DNA from 2 places in the Paenibacillus sp. CAA11 genome. Region 1 is predicted to be linked to the other one. Evidence: riboswitches for the same ligand, from Rfam matches in the RefSeq annotation. Region 1 holds a riboswitch; the other holds the start of a gene.
What was found. A riboswitch is a leader RNA that binds a small molecule or an ion and turns the genes downstream of it on or off. The one in region 1 is predicted to bind FMN.

Region 1 (6,714 bases):
CCGTCCCATCAACATGGCCTTGAACAATATGCCCCCCGAACCGGCCATTAGCCGCCATAGCCCGTTCCAAATTCACACGGCTGCCGGGTCGCAGCTCCTTCAGGTTGGTATGCCGATAAGTCTGGGGCATCACATCCACCGCAAACGAATGATTATGATATGAGGTCACCGTCAGACAAACTCCATTCACTGAAATACTGTCCCCGATCTTCATATCTTCCATAACGACAGAAGCACGAATGTGAAGCACCATGGTTTCGCCTTCTTGGCGAATGGCCTGCATGGAACCGACTTCTTCGACTAATCCGGTAAACATCTATGCATCCCTCCATTCCGGCCTGCCTGTAATACATATATCTTCGCCTACCTGTTCAACTTTGACATCCGCCAAAGTCATTGCATCTGCCATGCGTTCATAGCCTTCGAAGGTGAAGCTGCCCGGTGCATTACCCCCGATGAGCTTAGGTGCCATGAAAAGTACAAGTTCGTCCACAAGCTTGGCCACAAGCAAGGAGCCACTCAGCTTCCCGCCGCCCTCGACGAGGACCGAGGAGATGCCAAGCTGTGCAAGCTGCTTCAGCCCATGCTTCAAGTCTACCTGAGGGCCATCCCCGCAAAGGAGGACCTTAGCTCCTGCCTCAGCGATCTCTGCCCGCCGCCTCTCTTCCGAGAGGCGGGTCGTCAGAATCAAGGTCTTCTCAGCATCTTCTTGAAGCACCTTGGACTTGATCGGGATTCGCAGCCTGGAATCCACTATAATTCGCACTGGTGAAATCCCAGGCACCTCAAGGCGGGTTGTCAGCATGGGATCATCAGCAATCACGGTCTCTATGCCAACCATGATCCCCATGTGGCGATGACGCATGATATGAACCCGCTGCCTTGCAGCTGTTCCAGTGATCCACTTGCTGTCCCCGGTTTTAGAGGCGATTTTGCCATCCAGAGTGCTAGCGGTCTTTACCGTTACATACGGCATGCCTGTCGTAATAAATTTGATGAAGCGCTTATTAAGTTCAAGCGCCCTTTCCCGAAGAACACCCGTTACCACCTCGATCCCCGCTTCGCGAAGCATGGCGATCCCCCGGCCGGCTACCAGCGGATTCGGGTCCTCGCAAGCTACCACCACCCTTGCCACCTTCTCCGCAATTAGCCGTTCGCTGCAGGGCGGAGTTGTTCCATAGTGACTGCAGGGTTCCAGGGACACATAAACCGTGCTGCCTTCAGCTTCGGCCCCGGCCATGTTCAAGGCATGCACTTCCGCATGCCCGCTGCCCCGTTTTAAATGGGCTCCCATTCCAATAACAGCCCCATTCTTAAAGACAACCGCCCCAACTACTGGATTAATCCCTGTTTGTCCTTGGGTTCTCTCCGCCATATCCAATGCCAGGGACATATAATATTCATCATTAATCAGCTGCATGTTATACTAAGCCTCCTCTCTTTCCCTACTTAGGATCTCTCCAAGGAGCATGTAAAAAGCCCCACCCGAGAGACCTCGGATGGGGCTGATGAGAGCTAGCTTTTGGATACGTCGAATAAAGCAGCGGTGCGCTCCATCATGGTGCCGAACCAGCAATTTCCTCTCATTTGCTCATCAAAGAACAGCATGAGAAAAAAGAGCTCTGCTCCTCATCATGTGAATAGCGTCACAAAACCACTACAAATAGAACATATGGCTGAATATTACAGCATTATGTCTCGTATCTCCTTCTCCCATCCAGACTATAACTGTCGGTCCCGGAATTGCACCGGCTCAGCCGCAGGATCTCTAAATAGAGAACCCCCGCGGGTCACGGACTAAGGTGCCTTAGGCACCATCACCGTCGGTAGGGAATTTCACCCTGCCCCGAAGGATATTTCGTATTATTCAATTGGATATCTGGCGATCTTACTTAAATATAAAGTAACAGATGTCAGAAATCTATAAATTCCAACCAGTTTCCCTACCGAAGCATCACCTAGGAGGGAATTCTAAGGTAACTCAAGATTGATGATAAGGGTACCATAAAAATAATTAAAAAACAATAACACACTTATGTGACATTGGCCGAATTTTTTATCTACAAGACATAAAACTAAACATTAAACATAATTAAAGAGAGGGATAAAACATTTACTCTCTACAATAATGGACAAACATTTAATTACAGCTTCGCAAACGTGATTAGATCTAAAATTTAATAGGTTTTTATAATTTGTTAAATTAAAATCCTCCAATTTGATCACTAAACTGTTGAAACATGATCGGATTATAATTAATTGATTGAACAGGTATATTTGCAGTAAACAAAAATCCACTTGCAATGACCAACATTACCATTTTTTTAAACATTGTTTAACCACACCTTTTCGATAAGATTTAAATACTCGGCTATTGTATCTGGAGCCGCATGAGCACGAAAATGCTCAAATAACCCTATACAGTTTATATAGTAGGTCTCATTATTTAATATATGATAAGCTGCCATTGCATACATCAATTGTTTAAAGCCATCATTGTAGTTGCCGCGATGTAAATAGTAATAAGCTAATTCATAACCTAACCGTGCAAATTGTTCAGGTATAACTTGCTTGGTATACATATCAGAGGATGACTGTCCCTGTTGAGTAAGCAAATTAATTTCAGACTCAAAGCGTTTTAGAATGTGAGTTACATCTAACTGAAATCGGTTAGCTGCAAGCATTACATTCAGTAACTTTGTAACCATCTCTATATCTACTTTGGATGTAGCAATGTATTCAGCATAGTCTTGTAACACATTTATGTCTCCAGATAATAACTTATTCACCATGATATTACCTTCAGCCCATTGTTGGAACAACTCAATCCAGTGCCGGGTTTCCTCGTCTGTTTCCTTCACCCAATCTAAATCAGCGTAAGAGTATGTATATTGTAAAGCCCGCTGATAATCACCATGAGCTTCACAGACACTTGCGCACAACAAGTCAGCATAGGCAATGTATCCAAATAGCGGACCCTTTGTCTTTTTCTCATTCTCACGAGTCCTTCTTTTCCGTTGGTGTTGTAAACTATTCTGAATTTCCGCCTTCGCTCTCATTCTTCTCGCCAATTCGTCAACCTTATCCCATTTACGCAAAGACCTGTACACGTTAGCCAAATCCTTCAAAGCATCGAGCTGATCTATTTCATCCAGACGTTCAACATAGACTTCAAATACTGTGGCTATCCTGAGATTTTGGCTCTGATTATCTCCAATCTTAATCGTAAATATACGATATTGACAGAGTGCCAAACGTTCAGAATGCTGGTATTTCTCTACTTCCGCCACATTCTCATAGATTAGTAATGCAGCGGCATGCCGCCCCTGTGCGAATAACGTCTCCGCGATACCAAACAGTCTGGGAGAATACAATGTATTGTCTATTATCTGTCCAAGTATACGACGTACTGAATCCAGCTTGTCCAGCTCAGCACAACGATACAACAATGGCTCGATGCGCCTCATATTGGGCGGATGGTCAATGATGTAATTTTCGATGTAAACATCGTAAAAGTAGCCTTCCGGTAAACCCATTGCTTCAGAGATTCGGTCAAGCTGATGTACAGAAATAGGGCGAAGCTGGTTTACCCAATTACTGAGCGTTCTTTGATGAACACCCGAACATTCCGCAAATTGTGCCAATAACATATCATTTTGTTCTAAATAATTCTCAAACTCGGTCAAAATCGTAGGTGTATGCTTCAAGTACAACCACCCCTTATCCAAAACCTCCATTTATTTGAAAATCACCCTCTATTATTCTCCAATATTAACCATATGTCAATTAAATTTGCAGCTCATTAGGAGATGACAGCTTGTCCTTACAATCTGTCCAAGCTCCATGTTCCAATTCACGGAATATCCCTTCCTCCATTCTCGTTGCGAGCCGCAGATACTTGTCTGCTAGCGGATGATCAACTCCAAAATAGTGGCCGATGCGTCCAGTAATTGAATCATCCTGATGCTCTGTGCTCCACGCGAACAGTTGTGTATACAAATCGCTCAGTTTCTCGTGGGTCTCCGGAACGAACCGCAGTGGGCACAGCGGTTGGCTCAGCCTAAGTTCAAGTAAATCATGTAATACCCATAGCTGGTGCTCTATGAGTTCTGCCCTCTCTTCCAAGTCTCGATTCTCAAGTTCCAGAGGAGTTGCCTCTTTAACATCGGATATAAGCTCATGGAAGGTCAATTTCACCATTTGCATGGCTATATAAGCCCACCAATGACTTCCGGTTCCTGTGCTGTACAATTCCCATCCCGGATTCCATAAAATCTGTTTCATACAATCCCGCTGATCTTCTCCGTAAGCAGCAATGCCAAGCAGAAGTCCGGCATTACAATCCGTAGAAGCCTCATCTCCCCAAGCTACCAGCCTCGGAACGATGTCGGGACCGCTGAATTTGCAGCAGAGAGCTGGTAAGAACTCGGAGAATAGAGGCTGCCCGTATGCCTTCTCCAGTTCATTCCTCAGCCGTTCCTGATGCTGCTTGCTAATAGGAAGATGCATCAGTCCAAGGCACGCGTCCTTGGATAAATGCCAATCATCTGTTTCAACACAGTTCATCATATAGTCCGTGTATTTCTCGTAACCCATATATCCCAATACATGTAAAATCTCGCTAGGCATATTAGGTTTCAGCTTATTTTGCTCAAAGCAACGGTGATCCATCTCCTCGGCAAGCTCCAAATCGCCGCATCTCATGACAGGACCGAGCAGCATCGTATACCTGTAATCCTCTGGCTGATTACAAAAAAGCTCGAATAGTGCCGCAGCATCTTCCTGTCCTCCATAAAGCGCAATAACCCGGCAATATGATTCCAATATTGCTGCCGGAGTCCGTATCTGGTTGCTGAGCAGCTGAATCAGCTGTTCCGTCTGTTGTAGCATCATATTCTCCTCTTTTCTAACTATAGGATGCAAAAAAGCAAGCTGCTTATATTTTACAATCCCTTTGGTACCTCTTCCAGACCAAAAAGAATAAACAGAATGTAGCAAATGGCGGTTAAGCGTTTAGGAAATTTCATGCTGGCCATCTCCTTTTTCATCAATTTACAACCTGATTTTTAAATATTTCAACCAAATGATCATTTCTTAGGTCCGAATAAATCCCTAGGCTTACGATCAACCTAAGTCGTAGCGCCTTGCATTAAGGTGCATTTAAATTAAGGAGGGATTCCATTCATGACAAAGCCAAAACCGGATAACCGGGCTGATAATGTAGAAAGGCTTCAGGAGAGCATCCAGAACACCCTTCAAAATTTGCATGAAGGCGAAGAGTATCTAGATGAGCATGCCGCTGAGCTGTCAGGCGAAGAACAGCGGCAGGTTGCTGCCAAGAACGAACGCCGGAGAGAGAGTATCGAGGGATTTCGCGAGGAAGTTAAGGACGAGGCCCGCGCTCGACGCAATAAATAACTTATAGAAAAGCCTCCCTTCCCCGTATGGGGAGAGGAGGCTTTTCTGCTTGCTAAAAGCTTATACTTCGTAAACTTCAACAGACTCCATCTTATCGCGTCCTTGGAATGCGTCCACATGCTCCATGCCTTTCAGCACTTTGCCAAACACAGTGTGCTGGCCATCAAGATGAGGCTGCGGCTGATAGCAGATGTAGAACTGGCTGCCGCCTGTGTTGCGTCCGGCATGCGCCATAGCCAGAGATCCGCGCTCATGCTTGTTAGGGTTAATCTCACAGTTGATGGTGTAGCCTGGACCGCCTGTTCCAGTGCCATTTGGGCAGCCGCCTTGTGCTACGAAGCCTGGGATCACCCGGTGGAATACCAGACCGTTGTAGAATCCGGAATTCGCCAATTTCTCAAAATTTGCGACCGTATTAGGTGCGTCCTTGTCGAACAGCTCAAGCAGCACTTCGCCGCCGTTAGCCAATTTAATTTTTGCTTGTTTTGCCATGTATCAAGCAGCCCCTTTCAATTTAGAATAAAACCTTGGCGGTATCCAGTGTACTATGAATTCCTTTCCAGTGCAAAAGGCTGCTTCTGAATCCGCTGCGGAATCAGATCATTCGCTACAATATCCGGCAGCGTCTCCCGCTTAACGACCAAGTCACTGCGTCCGTCTTTGACAAAGACTACAGCCGGCCGGCGGATCCGATTATAATTGCTCGCCATAGAATAGTTGTACGCCCCAGTGCAGGCAACAGCCAGCAGATCGCCGCTAACTACATGAGGGAGCTTGGTATCCCAAATCAGCATATCCCCGCTCTCACAGCACTTCCCTGCGATAGACACTGTCTCTTCAGCCTCCTCCAGAGCACGGTTAGCTAGAAGTGCTTCATATTTGGAATCATATAAAGCCGGCCGAGGATTATCGGTCATTCCTCCATCTACGGAAACATACTTGCGTACTCCCGGAATGTCCTTGCTTGTGCCGATCGTATACAGGGTTGTTCCTGCGTCTCCAACCAAGCTCCGACCAGGCTCCACCCAAATTTCAGGAAGCGTCTGATATACTCTGGTAAAATGCTTCTTAACGGCATCTGTTATTGCTGTAATATACTCGGATACCTCAAGCGGTGCATCCTCATCTGTATAGCGGATGCCAAATCCGCCTCCAAGATTGATTACTCGGAAGGTTGCCCCAAGCTCGTGCTTCACTTGCACGGCAAATGCCGATACGCGTTCGGCGGCAACCTGGAATCCGTCAACCTCAAAAATCTGTGAACCGATATGGGAATGCAGACCAAGCAGTACGAGA
Region 2 (6,714 bases), 1.1 Mb from region 1:
ATTAAACAGCTAAGAAAATTAGGTGTGGCTGTAACCCTTGCGTAGATTGGAGTCAAAACTAATGAAGCATTCAGTTCTAACAATAACCCTTAACCCGGCTCTAGATAAGACGGTGAACCTCGATCAGTTTGAGGTTGGAGGATTGAACCGGGTATCTGAGCTTCGGATTGACCCGGGTGGTAAAGGAATTAATGTAGCTAAAGTACTCCGGCAATTTGGAGAATCGGTTATAACAACGGGATTTGTTGGTGGATATACGGGAGAACAGCTTCTGACATTTCTAGACTCATTGCAGATTAGACATGAATTTATTGAGGTTAGCGGCGAGACCCGAACCAATCTGAAAATCGTGGATAATACGAAAAAAATAACTACAGAGATTAATGAACGGGGACCGGAGATTTTATCTGGTGAAGCAGAGGTTTTTAAGCATCAGATTGGTTCCTTACTGGATGAGACAGCTGTGCTTGTGCTGGGAGGAAGCGTCTCACCTGGCATATCTCAGGACATTTATCAAGCTCTAATCGAAGCAGCTAAGCTAAAGGAAGTTAAGACGATCCTTGATGCTGACGGAGAGGCGCTAAAACATGGGCTAAAGGCTAAGCCTTATGCGATCAAGCCTAATATTCATGAGTTAGAACAGCTGCTAGGGAAGAAGCTCGATACAGAAGAGGAAATTATAAGTGCTGGAAATGAATTTATCCGGCAGGGTGTTAGCTGGGTCATCGTCTCCATGGGAGGGGAGGGTTCCCTATTCATCAGTCAAGATGAGGTCGTAAGAGCCCATCCTTTCCCGATTACACCAAAGAGTACAGTAGGCGCCGGTGATTCAATGGTAGCTGCGATATCAGCTTGCTTGCTGCATGGACGCAGCCTAGAGGAAACGGCAAGGTGGGCTACTGCTGCTGGGACTGTAACCGCTTCAATGCCCGGTACAGAAGTTTGCAGCTTGGAAGAGGTTGAGACTCATTTGGATCAGGTTCAAACATTTAAACGTGTGAACACCAACCATTAAAAGGGGAAGTCAATATGAAAAAATTACTCGCAGTTACCGCATGTCCAACAGGAATTGCCCATACGTATATGGCTGCAGAGTCTATAGAGAAAGCAGCAAAAGAAAAGAACATTCCGATAAAAGTAGAAACACGGGGGGCAGTGGGTGTTGAGAATGGTCTGACACCGGAAGAAATTGCAGAAGCCCATGCTATTATTATTGCAGCAGATACTGATGTGGATGAATCACGTTTCGCTGGCAAGCCAGTTGTGAAGGTACCGGTGGCTCAAGGTATTAAAATACCTGCTCAGCTCATTGAGCAAGCACTTGCGAAGGAAGCCTCTAGTGGGGCAGCTGCAGCAGCTCCAAAAGCACCAGAGAAAGAAGCTAGTACGGGAAGCAGCATTTATAAACACCTGATGAACGGTGTTTCCAACATGCTTCCGCTTGTAGTCGCTGGTGGATTGATTATTGCGATTTCCTTCCTGTTCGGTCTGAATCCTGTTGATGGATCGATTGGCGCAAAATTGCTTAGTATAGGTAAAGCAGCGATGGGGCTCATGGTTCCCATTCTCGCAGGATTTATCTCTTACTCTATTGCTGGCGGTAAGCTTGGCCTGGCTCCTGGTCTGGTTGGCGGTGTTCTTGCGAATGAAGTAGGCGGCGGCTTCCTAGGCGGTATTATTGCCGGTTTCCTTGCAGGCTACATCACGAAATGGCTCATTAAATATGTGAAATTGCCTAAAGTAATGGAGGGACTTCGTCCAGTACTGATCATTCCTTTGTTGTCAGTTCTTGCAGTTGGTCTTTTGATGGTCTTTGTGATTGGAAACCCTCTAAATTGGCTAATGATGACATTAACGGATTGGCTCAAAGATATGGGTGAAGCGAATGCGATTATCCTTGGCGCTGTACTTGGCGGGATGATGGCGATCGATATGGGTGGACCATTCAATAAAACAGCGTATACTTTTGCAGTAGGCTTACTCGGTGCAAGTGTGTATGAACCAATGGCTGCTGTCATGGCCGCAGGTATGACCCCGCCGCTTGGAATCTGGCTGGCTACAATGATTGCTAAGAACAAGTTCACGAAGGAAGAACGCGAAGCCGGTAAGGTCGCTTCTGTTCTAGGGTTGTCATTTATCACAGAAGGGGCAATACCTTTCGGAGCAGCTGACCCGCTGCGTATTATCCCAGCCTTCGTGATTGGATCGGCGGTTACTGGAGCACTGTCCATGATGTTTAATGTTACCCTGATGGCTCCGCATGGCGGCATATTCGTTCTATTAATCCCGAACGCTATTGGTCATATCCTCTGGTATGTGCTTGCCATTGCAATCGGAACTGTAGTGACTGGCCTGCTGGTTAGCTTCTTTAAACGTAACAAGACTGTATCTGCTTAAAAATTGAGATTAGAAAATGGAGATGGATAGAATGAACATTCACGACTTATTAACCAAAGAAACGATCTTTCTGCCGCTTGAAACGGGAACAAAAGAAGAAGTTATCCGAAGAATGGTTTCCGGTCTGACAACGGCCGGAGCTGTAACAGATGCTGAAAGCTATGTGCAGGCTGTACTTACTAGAGAGCAATCGAGCTCCACGGGAATCGGGTTTGGCGTTGCCATCCCTCACGGCAAATCAGCCGGGGTAGCGCGAGCAGGTCTGGCCTTTGCCCGGCTCTCTGCCCCAACAGATTGGGAGTCGCTCGACGACAGCCCCGTAAATATGGTGTTCATGATCGCTGTACCGGAGGCTAATGTAGGCAATGAGCATCTGCAGATTTTGGTCGCTCTCTCCAGAAAGCTGATCCATGAAGAATTCAGACAGAAGCTGCTAGGAGCACAAACTGCTGAAGAGGTAATTGAAATTCTCAAAAATATGTAATAGATAAAAATCTTGAACAAAAGCCGGACGCTTGCCGTCCGGCTTTTTTGTAATAGAGGATTGCTCTGGCTCCTTAATGAAAAAGCCCACAAAGCCAAATCGCTTTATGGGCTGATGCTGTGTTATTGAGTTTGGTTCTGACGAGAGATCATAAAGAGAGTCGTCCAGATCAGGATGAAGCCTAGACATTGTGCCAAAGTTACAACTTCTTGGAACACAGCCCAGTTGATAATGACACCCACCATAGGAAAACTCAGCTCTGCTAATGTGGCGATAGATGCCTTTGTATTGGAAAGACCTTTATAGTATAGAAGCAGGCTCAGCAATCCTGGAAGAGCAGCTTGAAAGATAATGTTGATGACTATAGCTGCGATCGGGCCGCCTTCAGAAGGAAAATGCCAAGCAGAGCCTTCAAAAGCTGTAATCACAAAGAGTAAGGGAAGGGCCAGAATAAATCGGAGTGAAGTTACGGTCCCATACTCCATTTTGCCGAGCATCAATCTGCCCATAACTGTAGAACCGCCCCAGAGTGCCGCCGCTCCCAGTGAAAGAAGACTGCCGATTTGAATGAACTCGTTCACATGGCCGAAAGGAATATTCCAGCCGAAGGTAAGCAGATAGGTTCCTATTAATGCGATTGGAAATAAGAAAGAAAAATGCTTAGGCAAGGATTCACGCAGAATCACTCGGGCCAGGATGATCGCGAACAAAGGTTGGAGCTTCTGCAGCAGTACAACTGCATTCGCGTTACCCGAAGCAAGGGCTTCGGTAAACAGAAGGGTGGCTAAGGCTGAACCTCCCCAGGACAAGAAGAGAAGCGCCCCGACATGCTGCCATTTAAGACCGCGAAGTTCACTTCGATGTACCCATAGAACTGGGGCAGCGAATAGGAACAACAGAATATGCTCGAGCAATACAATTTGAGATGAGGTCAAATAGTCGAGCAGTAATTTGCGGAAGAGAGGATCGACACCCCAGAGGGCAGCCCCTAGAACAACGAGCCAGAATCCGCTTTTGATACGTGCAGGACGGTAAGTTACAGCTTGATTAATGGTTTGCATATAGACTCCTTCTGTGGATCTTGAAGCGTAAAAAGCCCCTGATTGTCCGTGAATAGGCAAACAGGGGCTGATCAAATAAACCTGCGGTATTATCGGCCTAAAGGCAGAATTAAAACAGCAAGATTATCAATGACCTTCTTCCATCCGGACTTTACCGTCGGCCTCGGAATTACACCGAGTCAGTCCCCAATTTATATTCTAGATAAATTAGGGAGTCGCGGGCTTAAGCTCGTATAATGAGCCTCACCGCCGGTTAGGAATTTCACCTCACCCCGAAGATCCTAATATTTAGATTTTTTTATAACTTAAATTAAGTATACGAAAATTATAAGAGAACCACTGTCAAAAAAGTCATAGTCTCTTGTTAAAGATCTCGTTTGATCCAAGCAGCAAGTTCCCGTAAAGCCTCCTCATTACGGCGATAATAGGTCCACTGTCCGATCCGTTTAGCCTCCAGCAATCCGGCGCGCTGCAGCATGGCTAAATACTGTGAAGTTGTAGATTGTGAAAGCCCCGCCTTCTCTTGAATAGAACCTACACAAACACCACCGTTGAAATCTCCGGTATCACAGTGCTGAGCGTTAGTTGTGAAGTGTTTGTTAGGCTCCTTGAGCCATTTAAGCAACTGAAGCCTGGTCTCATTGGAAAGGGCCTTGAAAATTAATGTATAGTCCATAAATGTAATTATATCGAGCTTTTTGAATATGTCAATTTAAGTTTTGGATCAAGATCCAGTTCATGAGGAAAATGGTCCAGATGCGTTAGATGCCGAACATCATCATGATGACCATCATTCCTGCAGCAATCAATCTGTTGATTGTTATCGGGTTAACCTTGGCTCATAGTTGGATCGTTGCTTTATTCTTCATTCTTATGGCACCAGCCTCGATCTACTTGGTGAGAGTATTCAGAACTAAGATGTCTAACAACAACCGTGATGTCCGTAAGAACATCGAGAAGATGTCCGGTAAAATATCCGAAACTGTCGAAATGATTCCCGTTACCCGGGCACATGGCTTAGAGGATGTAGAAATACGCAAAGTGGATGCGGCGCTCCAAAATATAAGAGAACGGGGATATCGGCTGGATATCGTGGAGGCTTATTTCGGCTCAAGCAGCTGGGTTACGTTTCAGTTATTCCAGGTAGGCTTTCTGTTCTTTACAGCATTTTTGGCCCATCGCGGGTATATGGAAATTGGCGATATTGTAATGTATCAAGGCTTCTTCAATATGATTATCGGTTCGGTGACGTCGATATTAAATGTTTACCCCAACCTGGTTAAAGGCTTTGAATCTCTTCATTCCGTAACTGAGGTGCTGATGTCTCAGGAGACCGAAGAATATAAAGGACGAACTAAGCCGGAGCAAATGCAAGGGGAATTAATTTGAGAATGTTGGCTTTAGTTACAAAGAGGGAGACCGGCACGTGCTTGATGACTTCTCACTTCACGTTAAAGCTGGGGAGAAGGTGGCCTTTTTTGGGGAATCTGGATCAGGGAAATCTACCATTCTTAATCTGATTATAGGTTTTTATAAACCGCAGTCAGGCAAGATATGGATCGATGGAGTTCCTATGGATGAACTGAGCATGAAGCGCTATCGTCAATCCCTGGCGATTGTGCTCCAGAATAACATTTTATTCTCCGGTTCTATTCGTGAGAACATTACCTATGGCCTCCCGCATATCTCTGAGGAGCGTGTACAGCAAGCTGTATGGATGGCGAACCTGCAGGATGTTATTGATAGTCTTCCTGACGGCCTGGATACTCTAGTCGGAGAGCATGGAGGCAGGTTATCCGGGGGACAGCGTCAACGTATTGCGATTGCGCGGGCGGTGGTACGTGATCCGCAGATTATCATTCTGGATGAAGCCACCTCCGCTCTGGATAATTTGTCAGAACGACATGTTCAGCAAGCGATGGAGCAGCTCATGGAGGAACGAACTACATTCATTGTAGCCCACAGGCTGTCGACGGTTCGCAATGCGGATCGCATTGTAGTCATGAAGAAGGGAAGGATTGTAGAGTCAGGAACTTATGAAGAGCTTCTTGCCGTGCAGGGAGAATTTTATAAGCTAAAAAATCTGTAATACTGTAAAGAAAGCTGTGCCTCAAGAGGGTGCAGCTTTCTTTGTACCTATAAGGTAAGTCGTAGATTAGTCTGGCTTATATACATAGTCGGCATAGTAAGCGTAATAGCGCCGCCCATAGTTTGCTTAGTAACTGTGAGCTTAAGAGATTCTCCTCATTTATCCAGGTCAGCAGGAAATTGGTGGGTTTTCAGAAAATGAAACTTTGATTAAGTTTGTTTATTTTCATTATTGTGTAAAAATATATATATTTTTCGTGCAAACATATTGACATTTGTCTCAAAAAATTGTTAGATAGTTCGTGTGCGAAATATTAAAAACAATAACTAATTCGTAAAGGAAGGATCGTGACATGGAATCTCAGGATAAAATTCATATGCTCATCGACTCCTTTCGAGAGGTGAAGAAGGCCTCAAATCAGTTATTGTCCAGACAGGCTGAACAATTGGGGATAACAAGAATTCAATTTATGACTTTGACTGCTTTAATGAAGCAGCCCCATATCGGACTGACCGAGCTTGCTGATTCCCTGCGCATGGGTAACAGTACGATGAGCGGGATCATCAACCGTTTGGTAAAGGCAGGATTAGTGGAGCGCAAGCGTGTAGATACGGACCGCAGATCCGTAGCGCTTCAATTAACAGAAAAGGGGAAGGAGGTTGAGAAGCAAACATACCTGCTAT

Region 2: linked by a shared signal. The riboswitch ahead of DCC85_RS08225 (DMT family transporter) and the one ahead of ribD (bifunctional diaminohydroxyphosphoribosylaminopyrimidine deaminase/5-amino-6-(5-phosphoribosylamino)uracil reductase RibD) in region 1 are both predicted to bind FMN.

The regions. Positions count from the first base shown of each region.
Region 1 covers NZ_CP028922.1:2,805,166-2,811,879, forward strand. The annotation lists gene DCC85_RS13015 (riboflavin synthase) at 1-316, opposite strand, end outside; gene ribD (bifunctional diaminohydroxyphosphoribosylaminopyrimidine deaminase/5-amino-6-(5-phosphoribosylamino)uracil reductase RibD) at 317-1,420, opposite strand; FMN riboswitch at 1,702-1,858, opposite strand; gene DCC85_RS13025 (helix-turn-helix domain-containing protein) at 2,325-3,707, opposite strand; gene DCC85_RS13030 (hypothetical protein) at 3,787-4,893, opposite strand; gene tlp (small acid-soluble spore protein Tlp) at 5,185-5,418, shown strand; gene DCC85_RS13040 (peptidylprolyl isomerase) at 5,479-5,910, opposite strand; gene lysA (diaminopimelate decarboxylase) at 5,964-6,714, opposite strand, start outside.
Region 2 covers NZ_CP028922.1:1,736,141-1,742,854, forward strand. The annotation lists gene DCC85_RS08205 (DeoR/GlpR family DNA-binding transcription regulator) at 1-45, shown strand, start outside; gene pfkB (1-phosphofructokinase) at 62-1,015, shown strand; gene DCC85_RS08215 (PTS fructose transporter subunit IIC) at 1,030-2,397, shown strand; gene DCC85_RS08220 (PTS sugar transporter subunit IIA) at 2,429-2,881, shown strand; gene DCC85_RS08225 (DMT family transporter) at 3,004-3,942, opposite strand; FMN riboswitch at 4,071-4,226, opposite strand; gene DCC85_RS08230 (ArsR/SmtB family transcription factor) at 4,307-4,618, opposite strand; gene DCC85_RS23345 (ABC transporter transmembrane domain-containing protein) at 4,708-5,331, shown strand; gene DCC85_RS23350 (ABC transporter ATP-binding protein) at 5,369-6,031, shown strand; gene DCC85_RS08240 (MarR family winged helix-turn-helix transcriptional regulator) at 6,384-6,714, shown strand, end outside.